Regions from separate parts of the Sinomonas flava genome, predicted to be linked through region 1. Evidence: riboswitches for the same ligand, from Rfam matches in the RefSeq annotation. Region 1 holds a riboswitch; the other holds the start of a gene.

The links. A riboswitch is a leader RNA that binds a small molecule or an ion and turns the genes downstream of it on or off. The one in region 1 is predicted to bind cyclic di-AMP.
Region 2: another riboswitch for cyclic di-AMP. It lies ahead of ABD298_RS15470 (C40 family peptidase); the one in region 1 lies ahead of ABD298_RS16830 (aggregation-promoting factor C-terminal-like domain-containing protein).

What each region holds. Positions count from the first base shown of each region.
Region 1 is NZ_BAAAQW010000012.1:104,681-109,085, forward strand. It holds gene ABD298_RS16820 (SixA phosphatase family protein) at 1-153, opposite strand, end outside; gene ABD298_RS16825 (winged helix-turn-helix domain-containing protein) at 217-1,056, opposite strand; cyclic di-AMP (ydaO/yuaA leader) riboswitch at 1,660-1,854, shown strand; gene ABD298_RS16830 (aggregation-promoting factor C-terminal-like domain-containing protein) at 1,861-2,703, shown strand; gene ABD298_RS16835 (hypothetical protein) at 2,823-3,731, opposite strand; gene ABD298_RS16840 (response regulator transcription factor) at 3,910-4,405, shown strand, end outside.
Region 2 is NZ_BAAAQW010000010.1:82,347-86,751, forward strand. It holds gene serC (phosphoserine transaminase) at 1-140, opposite strand, end outside; gene ABD298_RS15460 (iron-dependent transcriptional repressor DtxR) at 339-1,034, shown strand; cyclic di-AMP (ydaO/yuaA leader) riboswitch at 1,253-1,465, shown strand; gene ABD298_RS15465 (M23 family metallopeptidase) at 1,472-2,299, shown strand; cyclic di-AMP (ydaO/yuaA leader) riboswitch at 2,491-2,655, shown strand; gene ABD298_RS15470 (C40 family peptidase) at 2,675-3,403, shown strand; gene ABD298_RS15475 (NlpC/P60 family protein) at 3,504-4,268, shown strand.

The DNA.
Region 1 (4,405 bases):
CACGATGTGATGCCTGAGCAGCCACCTCCCCGCCTCCGGGGCGTCGGCGTGCCCGCGCTCCGCGAGCGGCCTGTCGGCGTCCGCGACACCGACTGGCCACGCCGCCTTGGAGTGACGCAGGACGACGAGGCGCTTGAGGTGGTGCTTGCTCACGCCACTAGCCTACGGGCCGCGGCGGGCGGAGCCGGCACCTGCCAGCTCCCACTCCGGCAGCGGCTAGATGGAGTACTCGGGCGCGGCCCAGACGATGACCTCGGGGTGCTCGTAGAACCGGTAGCCCTGCCCGCGCACGGTGCGGACCGTGTTCGCCAGACGGCCGAGCTTGGACCGCAGGCGGCGGATGTGCACGTCGATCGTGCGCTCGTTCGGGATCTCCTCGGCGTTCTTCCAGAGGCCCTCGAGCAGCTCGTCACGGCTCACGGTCCGCGTCCCGTTCTCCACGAGGTAGTTCAGGAGCTCGAACTCCTTGAACGTCAGGTTCAGGGTCTCGCCGTCGAGGTGGACCTCGCGGCGGGCGAGGTCGATGAGGACGCCGGCCGGGCGGGCGTCCGACTGCGGGGCCGGACGGGGCTCGGGGCGCTGCTGGCGGGCCGCGATGGTCGGGTCGCCGAAGGTGGACCGCACGACGTCGAGCGAGGAGCCGGGCGCGGAGGCTGGCGCCACCGCGACCGCCGCGTAGCTCTCGACGCCCTCGACGAGGTTCTGCGCGTACGCACGGATCTCCTGGGCGATGCGCGCGATCGAGGTGCCGGCCGCGGCGGCCTGCTGCTCGGACAGGCCCACGTAGAGGACGAAGCCGTGCGCGACGTTGTCCGGGGTGACCGCCCGCACCGGCTCAGGCCCGGCGGGGACGACCGCGGTGGGGGCGGTGATCGGGGCGTAGTCCTCGGCCAGGGAGCGGAAGGGCTGGGCGGGCCGCAGCCCCTGCTGGGCTGCGGGGTGGGCCGGAGCATCAGCCTGGCCGGGGAAGCGCGAGCCGAACGGCTGCCGGTGGCCCGGCTGGGACTTCTGGGCGTTGCGGACAGAGATGTGGACGTAGCCGGAAGCAACAGACATGGATCAGACCTCGAGAGAACTAGCCGTGAAGGCTTCGAATGCGGAGCAGATCGCCCGCGTGGGAAGGTGCTGCCCGACGCTGGGCGGAGGAACGACTGGGGCTAAACGCTGGGGTGGTGCAGTCAGCTCGACATTCGACAACAGCACGGCTCGAGGCTGGCTGGTGAGCCAGCGAGGGCTACTGCGGCTGCAGGTGCTGTTGAGTCTTTGTTCACACTGAGAGTGTGCGGCGTAACAATGCCTACAGGCAAGTAACAATGCCATTTTCATCTCACATGGTGAGATAAGCGAGGCCTTTGTGATCAGCATCACGATTCGGCGCAGGCCTGTTATGAATCAAGATTTTCACAGTTTCGGGGAATAGCCGTGTTCTCATCGAAGGATCTTCGACGAAAGGACGTCTCCCGTTCATCTTTTGTTGAACTAGCCCGAGTCTCACAATGTGGACGGTTGTGGACGTGTGCCGGAGCCCCGGCTCCGTCAGGTAGACAACCGACCCTTCGGTCAGCTAATGCCGACACAGAATCTGCCGTTATCCAAATGTGACAATGGCGGAAGCTTCCCGTACGGTATATGGGTGCCCGCAGAACGGCGGGTGCCCACGGGACCCGCTCGCCGAACTCTGCCGGCGGCCCGTTGCGTTCAGTGCAAGGCAGAGACGGAGGACCCACTTGGCGGCCGCGCCCGCTCTCCCGAGCGGAGGTGCGCCCTTGGGGTGAAGCCCATGCCCATCGGCAGGGCCGGATGGCTCGCATCCGAACCCGACAGCTAACTTCGCAGGCGCCAACGAGAGGCCCATCCGCTTTGAGCAAGTCCCCCTTCCGCGCTGCCCCGCGCCCTCATGGCCGCCGCCGCGCCTTCGACCACTCCTCCCCCCTCGCCCGCATTGCCGCGTCCTCGGGCGCCAAGTCCGGCAGCGCCTTCGACAAGCTCGGCCACCGCAGCGCCGTCGTCGCACTGTCCCTCGGCCTGCTCGCGGTCGCCGGAGGCGGCGCGGCAGCCACGGCCAACGTGAACGGCCTGGCCCGCACCTCGTCTGTCGAGGCCAGCATTCCCGAAGCCTCGGGCGATTCGATCGCCCAGTCGATCGCCGCCAGCCCCACCGAGCAGGCGGCCCTCCGTGCTGACGCCGCTGCTTCCAAGGCCGCGGCCGAGCAGGCCGCTGCGGACAAGGCGGCTGCCGAGAAGGCCGCCGCGGACCAGGCTGCCGCTGCCAAGGCTGCCGCCGACCAGGCATCGGCGGACCAGGCTGCCGCTGCCAAGGCTGCCGCCGACAAGGCTGCCGCTGACAAGGCAGCAGCGGACAAGGCGGCCGCCGCGCTCGCCGCCCAGCCCGTCGATGACCCCGCGGGCGCCAAGGCGTACGCCGCGAGCCGCCTCGCCGCCTTCGGCTGGGGCCAGGACCAGATGAGCGCCCTCGAGACCCTCTGGACCAAGGAGTCGGGCTGGAGGACCACCGCGACCAACGCCTCGAGCGGCGCGTACGGCATCGTCCAGTCGCTCCCGGGCTCGAAGATGGCGAGCGTCGGCGCCGACTGGCAGACAAACTACCGCACCCAGATCGACTGGGGCCTGAACTACATCAAGTCCCGGTACGGCTCCCCCGCCAACGCCCTCGCCTTCCACCTCGCCAACAACTGGTACTGATCACCAGCTGGCAGTGACCGGCCGCCCGAACGGCGGCCGCAGGGGGACGACGCACGACGGCGCCGCCCACCTCCCCGCGAGGCGGGCGCCGCCGTCGTGCTCGGCAGGACGCCCGGGGGTCAGCTGCTCGAGCCGGTGGTCCCGCCCGGGGCTGAACCGGCGACGCCTGAACCGCTGGAGCCTGAACCGCTGGAGCCCGATCCGCCTTGGGTTGTGGCATCCGGTGCCGAGGTCGCGCTCACGGTGAGCGCCGAGAGTCCGTCCTTGAGGGCCGTGATGCCCACAGTCTGGCCGGCGGCGAGGCTCGACGACGACCCGGACGATGCGCCTGACTGGGACCCCCGCTGGCTGCGGCCCGCCGTCCGGCTCAGGTACTCGGTCTGGGCGGTCAGTGCGTAGGTCTGCTGGAACCCGTCGGCGCTCTTCACGGTCACGGATCCCGACGACACCGCAGTGATGGTGCCGGTCTGCATGACCATCGTCACGTTCTGGCTGTCCCGCAGCACGGCGTACTCGCCGTGCAGCACCTGTCCCATGGTGCCGGCGCTCATGCCGGCGGGGCCGAAGCCGTCCGGCGCCGCACCGTCCTGAGCACTGCCGTCCTGGCCGAAGCGGGACTGGCCCCCCGTGCCGGGCTGACCGCCCGCACCCGGCTGGCCCACGCCGCCCTGCGCGCTTCCTGCGCCGCTGGTGGAGCCGGTCGCCGCATACACGGCGGCCCCGGCACCCGCCGCGAGCACGACGGCGATGCCGGCTGCGGCAGCCCCCTTCTGGGTCCGGGACATCCGGCGCCGGCCCGGCCCCTGGGGAGGAGCGGCGCCCCAGCCGGCCGCGGGCTGGCCCTGCTGCGGGGCCGGGGCACCCCATCCGGCGGCGGGCTGGGCGCCCTGCTGCCACGCGGCGTCGTGCGTCCCTGCCGGCACGCTCGGCTCGACGGAGGGCCGCGCCTGCTGGCCCGGCCGGTTCGGGTTCTGGCCTGACTGGGTGGGGCCGGGTTCGTGGGGCCGCTGCTGGTCTTCGCCGGACATTGAATCCTCCTGGGGTCGTGGTGTCCTGCTCCCAAGAGTTCGTTCCGTCCCTGTGGCGACGCTGTGCCGCCCTGCAGGACTGGCTGTGACCGGGGATAGTCTGGTCAGCGCGGGCCTCCACAGCTCGCTCAAAGCTGAGGCTCAGGCTGGGACTAAACCGTCACGGGAGGCTGGAACCATGGCAAGCCCCTTCTCCGTCAACAATCTGCCCGCCCTCACACACCCCGACGGGACCCCGATCCGCGCCCTCGTGGTGGACGACGAGCCGAGCCTCGCGGACCTCATGAGCATGGGGCTGCGCATGGCCGGCTGGAGCGTGCAGATCGCCGGGGACGGGCCCTCAGCTGTCGCCGCCGCGCGGGACTTCCGCCCGGACGTGCTGGTACTGGACGTCATGATGCCCGGCTTCGACGGCGTCGAGGTGCTCGGCCGGATCCGCCAGTTCATGCCGGAGGTCCCCGCGCTGTTCCTGACCGCGAAGGACGCGGTCGAGGACAGGATCACGGGCCTCGCCGCGGGCGGGGACGACTATGTGACGAAGCCGTTCAGCATGGAGGAGGTCATGCTCCGCCTGCACCGCCTCGTGCAGCGCTCGGGCGTCGCGGCGCAGGACGACGCCGAGCTCGTGGTCGGAGACCTCGTCCTGAACACGGACACGCGCGAGGTGACCCGCG
Region 2 (4,405 bases), on a different contig from region 1:
TGGGAGGTGCCGAGCAGCTTCTCACCCGCCGCCGCGATCGCGTCGACCTGCTCTCGGCGGACCTTGGATGGACCTGCTCCGAAGCGTCCATCGGAAGGCAGGAGTTCGGCGGGGATCTGAAGCTGGCTGGATTCGGCCACGGTGAAGCCTCCTTGTGGGTCAGGGTGGAGGCGGAGGCCGTGCCCTTCGCCCCGGGTCAAGTCTGCCGCACCGGCATTGGTGTCGCGAACCATTGCGCCCGGGAGTCCCCGTCTAATCTGAGCGGTTCAAAATAAGCTAGAATTGCGGCAGCGACGCCGTCCGCACCGCCCCACCGCCCGAGGAGCTCGAAGCACCGCATGTCCGACCTCATCGACACCACCGAGATGTACCTGCGCACCATCCTCGAACTCGAGGAGGAGGGCATTACCCCACTGCGCGCGCGCATCGCCGAGCGGCTCCGCCACTCCGGCCCCACCGTCTCCCAGACCGTGGCCCGCATGGAGCGGGACGGCCTCGTGGTCGTCTCGGGCGACCGGCACTTGCAGCTGACCCTCGACGGCCGCAGGCGGGCGGTCGAGGTCATGCGCAAGCACCGGCTCGCGGAGCGCCTCCTCTCCGACGTGATCGGGCTGGACTGGCCCTACGTCCATGACGAGGCGTGCCGCTGGGAGCACGTCATGAGCGAGCGTGTCGAGCGCCGGCTCTACGAACTGCTCGGGCGGCCCACCGAGTCGCCCTACGGGAACCCCATTCCCGGCCTCGAGGCACTGGGCGGCACCCCTTCTGAAGGGTTCGCCGACGGCGTCGTCACGCTCGTGGAGGCGATGGACACCTATGCCCCGGGTTCCCGGGTGGTGGTGAGCCGGCTCGCCGAGCCCATCCAGGTGGACCCGGAGCTGCTGGCCCAGCTCGACGAGGGCGGCATCCGTCCGGGCGCCAAGGTCGCCCTCGAGCGGGTGGGGGACTACATCTCGGTGCGCGTGGCAATGGTCGACGGCGCGCTGGAACTGCCGCTCGAGGTTGCGGCACACGTCTTCGTCTCGGTGGCATAGCTGGCCCGCCAGCCGCGTAGTTACTGGGGAGTCGCACAAGGCCTCACACAAGAGGACAAAACCTCTACTCGGTGGAGTAAACCGTTCGACGCCAATTCCGTGTGAGCTTCCTCTCACTAAAGGTCACGAAAGCGTTACATCGGGTTTGAGTTCCTCTATGCTGGAAGACAAGCGCCGAGACTTCGGCGTGATCCCAGCCGCACGCCGAGCTCTGCCAGCGGACCGGGATGCAGCAATCCAAGGCAGAGGCGGGGGAACCACCAGCGGCGGCCGAGGCCGCCTTGGGGTGAAGCCCGCAGCACGCTCGGGACACTGGCATGCAGGATCCATCCGTGGATACCCGTGTGCCCAGACCCGTGCGGCTGGGCCGAGTCCGGACTCTCTGGCTCGAACCCGACAGCTAACTTCGCAGGCGCTTGACGAGAGAGGGAATTCGCTTGAGCCAGCAAGCTGTCCGCGGTCGACGTCGCGCCCAGTCGCCGTCGTTCGCTGATGTCGACCATGCCGCGGGCCTCCGCCCGCGGGACGCCAGTAGGCGCGGCCGCCGCGCCGCCGAGCGCCAGAGCCCCGTCCGCCAGCTCGCCGAGATCGCCTCGGTTGCCGGGGTCGGGCAGAAGGCCGGGGTCGCGCTCGCCGCGACGGGCCTTGTCCTGACCGTGACGGTCCCCACCGCCACCGGTGCCATCGAGGCCGGCGCCGCCTCGAAGGCTTCCCAGGTCGTCGACACGGCCGTCCTGCCTGAGGTCACGGCGCCCGAGGACGCCCCCGTCGCCTTCAGCCGGGCCTCCGTGGGCAGCGCGCTCAACCCCGACGGCCAGCTCCAGCAGATGCTCACGGCCGAGTCCGCCAAGGGTGTCACTCCCGCCCAGGCCCAGCACTCCCTCGGCGCCCCCCTGGACTCCATGGTGAAGTCCTCACCGTTCGGCTACCGCGTGAGCCCCATCAGCGGGTGGGCCGGCGAGTTCCACCGCGGGCAGGACTTCGCGGCCCAGTGCGGGACCGCCGTCAAGGCAGCCGCCGGCGGAACCGTGACCTTCGCCGGATGGCACCCCTACGGCGGCGGGAACCGGGTCGTGATCGACCACGGCAACGGGCTCGAGACCACCTACAACCACCTCTCCTCGTTCTCGGTCTCGGTGGGCCAGAAGGTGGACCGCGGGGCGCTCATCGCCCTCAGCGGCACGACCGGTGCCTCCACCGGATGCCACCTCCACTTCGAGGTGATGGTCAACGGCGACGTCGTCGACCCCAACGGCTGGCTCTGAGCCGCGTTAGCGGCCCTCTCCTGCCCTCCAGGGCGCGTGCTTTCGGGCGCGCGCCCTTCGTCGTGTCCTTTTCGTGACCCTCGATAAACACACCGTGATCCGAATGTGACATATGGTCCGGTGTCCTGTAGGGTCGTTCCTGTTCCAGCTCCTACCAAGTTGGAACATTCGGAGGGAATGCCTAGCTCTGCCACTCTCCGAAGCCGTTCGCACACACCGCTTGGCAGAGGCGGGGGAACCACTTTTGGTCCTCCTCAGGGAGGGCCTTGGGGTTAAGCAGCCCGGCGCGAGCCGGGAGGCCGGATACTTCCAATCCGAACCCGACAGCTCACCTCGTAGGCACTGGGAGAGGCTACTTCTGTGTCGTCACGCACCATGACTGCGCGCCATCGCGCCGTACCGGTCCGCACCCGTCCGCTCGAGGCTGTCGCGCAGGCAGTGTCCGACAATGCAGGCACCATCGGCCGCCAGGCGGCCGTCATCGCCGCGGCGTCCGGCCTGATCATCAGCGCCGGGCTCCCCGCGCAGGCTGCAGAAGCCCAGCGCGAGGCTTCCGCCCTCTCCGACGTGGCCAGCACTGCTGTGCCGAGCGTCGTCGCGTCCACCGATGCCCAGGTCTCCTTCGAGCGCCCCGCCGTTGAGTCGGTCGCCGCGCCCGTCGTCGAGCCCGTCAAGACCCAGTCCACCGCTCCGGCCGCGCAGACGCAGACCGCTACCGCGCAGGCCGCGGTCGCGACGAAGTCGTCGCCCGCTGTGGACGCCACCGTGAACGCCGCCGGCTCGAGCCTCGCGGCGATCGCCTACACGGGCATCGGCCACCCCTACGTCTGGGGCGGCAACACCCCTGCTGGCTGGGACTGCTCGGGTTTCACCCAGTGGGTCTACGCCCAGGCAGGCATCAGCATCCCGCGTGTCCAGGCATGGAGCATCATGCGCCAGACCGCCACTCCGGCCCCCGGTGACCTCGTGGTCCAGAACGGCGGCGCCCATGTTGGCATCTACGTCGGCAACGGGATGATGATCAGCGCGCTCAACCCCTCGCAGGGCACGCTGCTGCACGCCGTGGCCGCGACCGGCTCGTCCGTCTTCTACACCCTCAGCTGAGAACCATCCACTTCCGGGCGCGGCGGTGACCCCCGCTGCGGCGCCCTCCGAGGGCCGTCCCCCTGCGGCCTGAGGGACACGAGAGAGAGAACTCACCCGTATGACCACCCGTGCAGGAATCGGGCGCCACCGCGCCGACAACACCTCCTCCCTTGCCATCATCGCCAAGGCTGTCACCGAGAACGCCGGCGGTGTCGGACGTCAGGCCGCCGTCATCGCGGCTGCCAGCGGCCTCGTCCTGACCAGCGGCGTCGCCGCCAACGCTGCTGAGGTCTCGTCCCAGCGCGAGGCGTCGGCCCCGGTTGCCCTCGAGGTCGAGAGCGCCGTCCAGGCGCCGATCTCGGCCGAGACGACGGCCGCCGTCACCTTCGAGCGTCCCGCCGTCGAGTCCGTCGCCGCCCCGGTCGTCGAGAAGCCGGCCCCGGCCCCCGTCGCCCAGGCTGCCCCGCAGGCCCCGGCTCCGGCTCCCGCCAAGGTGCAGGCCGCGGCCAGCACCGCGGTGCAGGCCCCCGCCCCGGCCCCCGCCGCCGCGAGCGGCCAGGGTGCCGCCATCGCCGCCGCCGCGTACGCCCAGCTGGGTGTCGCCCAGGACTGCACGATGCTCGTGACCAACTCGCTGGCCGCCGTCGGCATCCACTACCACGGCTGGCCGGCCGGCTACCTCTCCCTCGGCCGCACGGTCAGCGCCGCCGAGGCCCAGCCCGGCGACCTCGCCTACTACGCCAACGGCGGCATGGGCCTGGCCCACATCGCCGTGTACGTCGGCAACGGCATGGCCGTCCACGGCGGCTGGAACGGCGGCACCACCGCGCTGTTCAGCGTGAACGTGGGCTCCGGCCCGGTCTTCATCCGCGTCGGCGGCTGACCCACACGACACCGCACTCCCGGGCACTGCGAACGGCCCCGGGAACGCGCGCCTCAGGCGCCCCATACCGCGAGGAATGGGGCGCCTGAGGGTTTAATCCGCCGTCGGCCAGCACATGACGCGCGGGTGAACTTCGG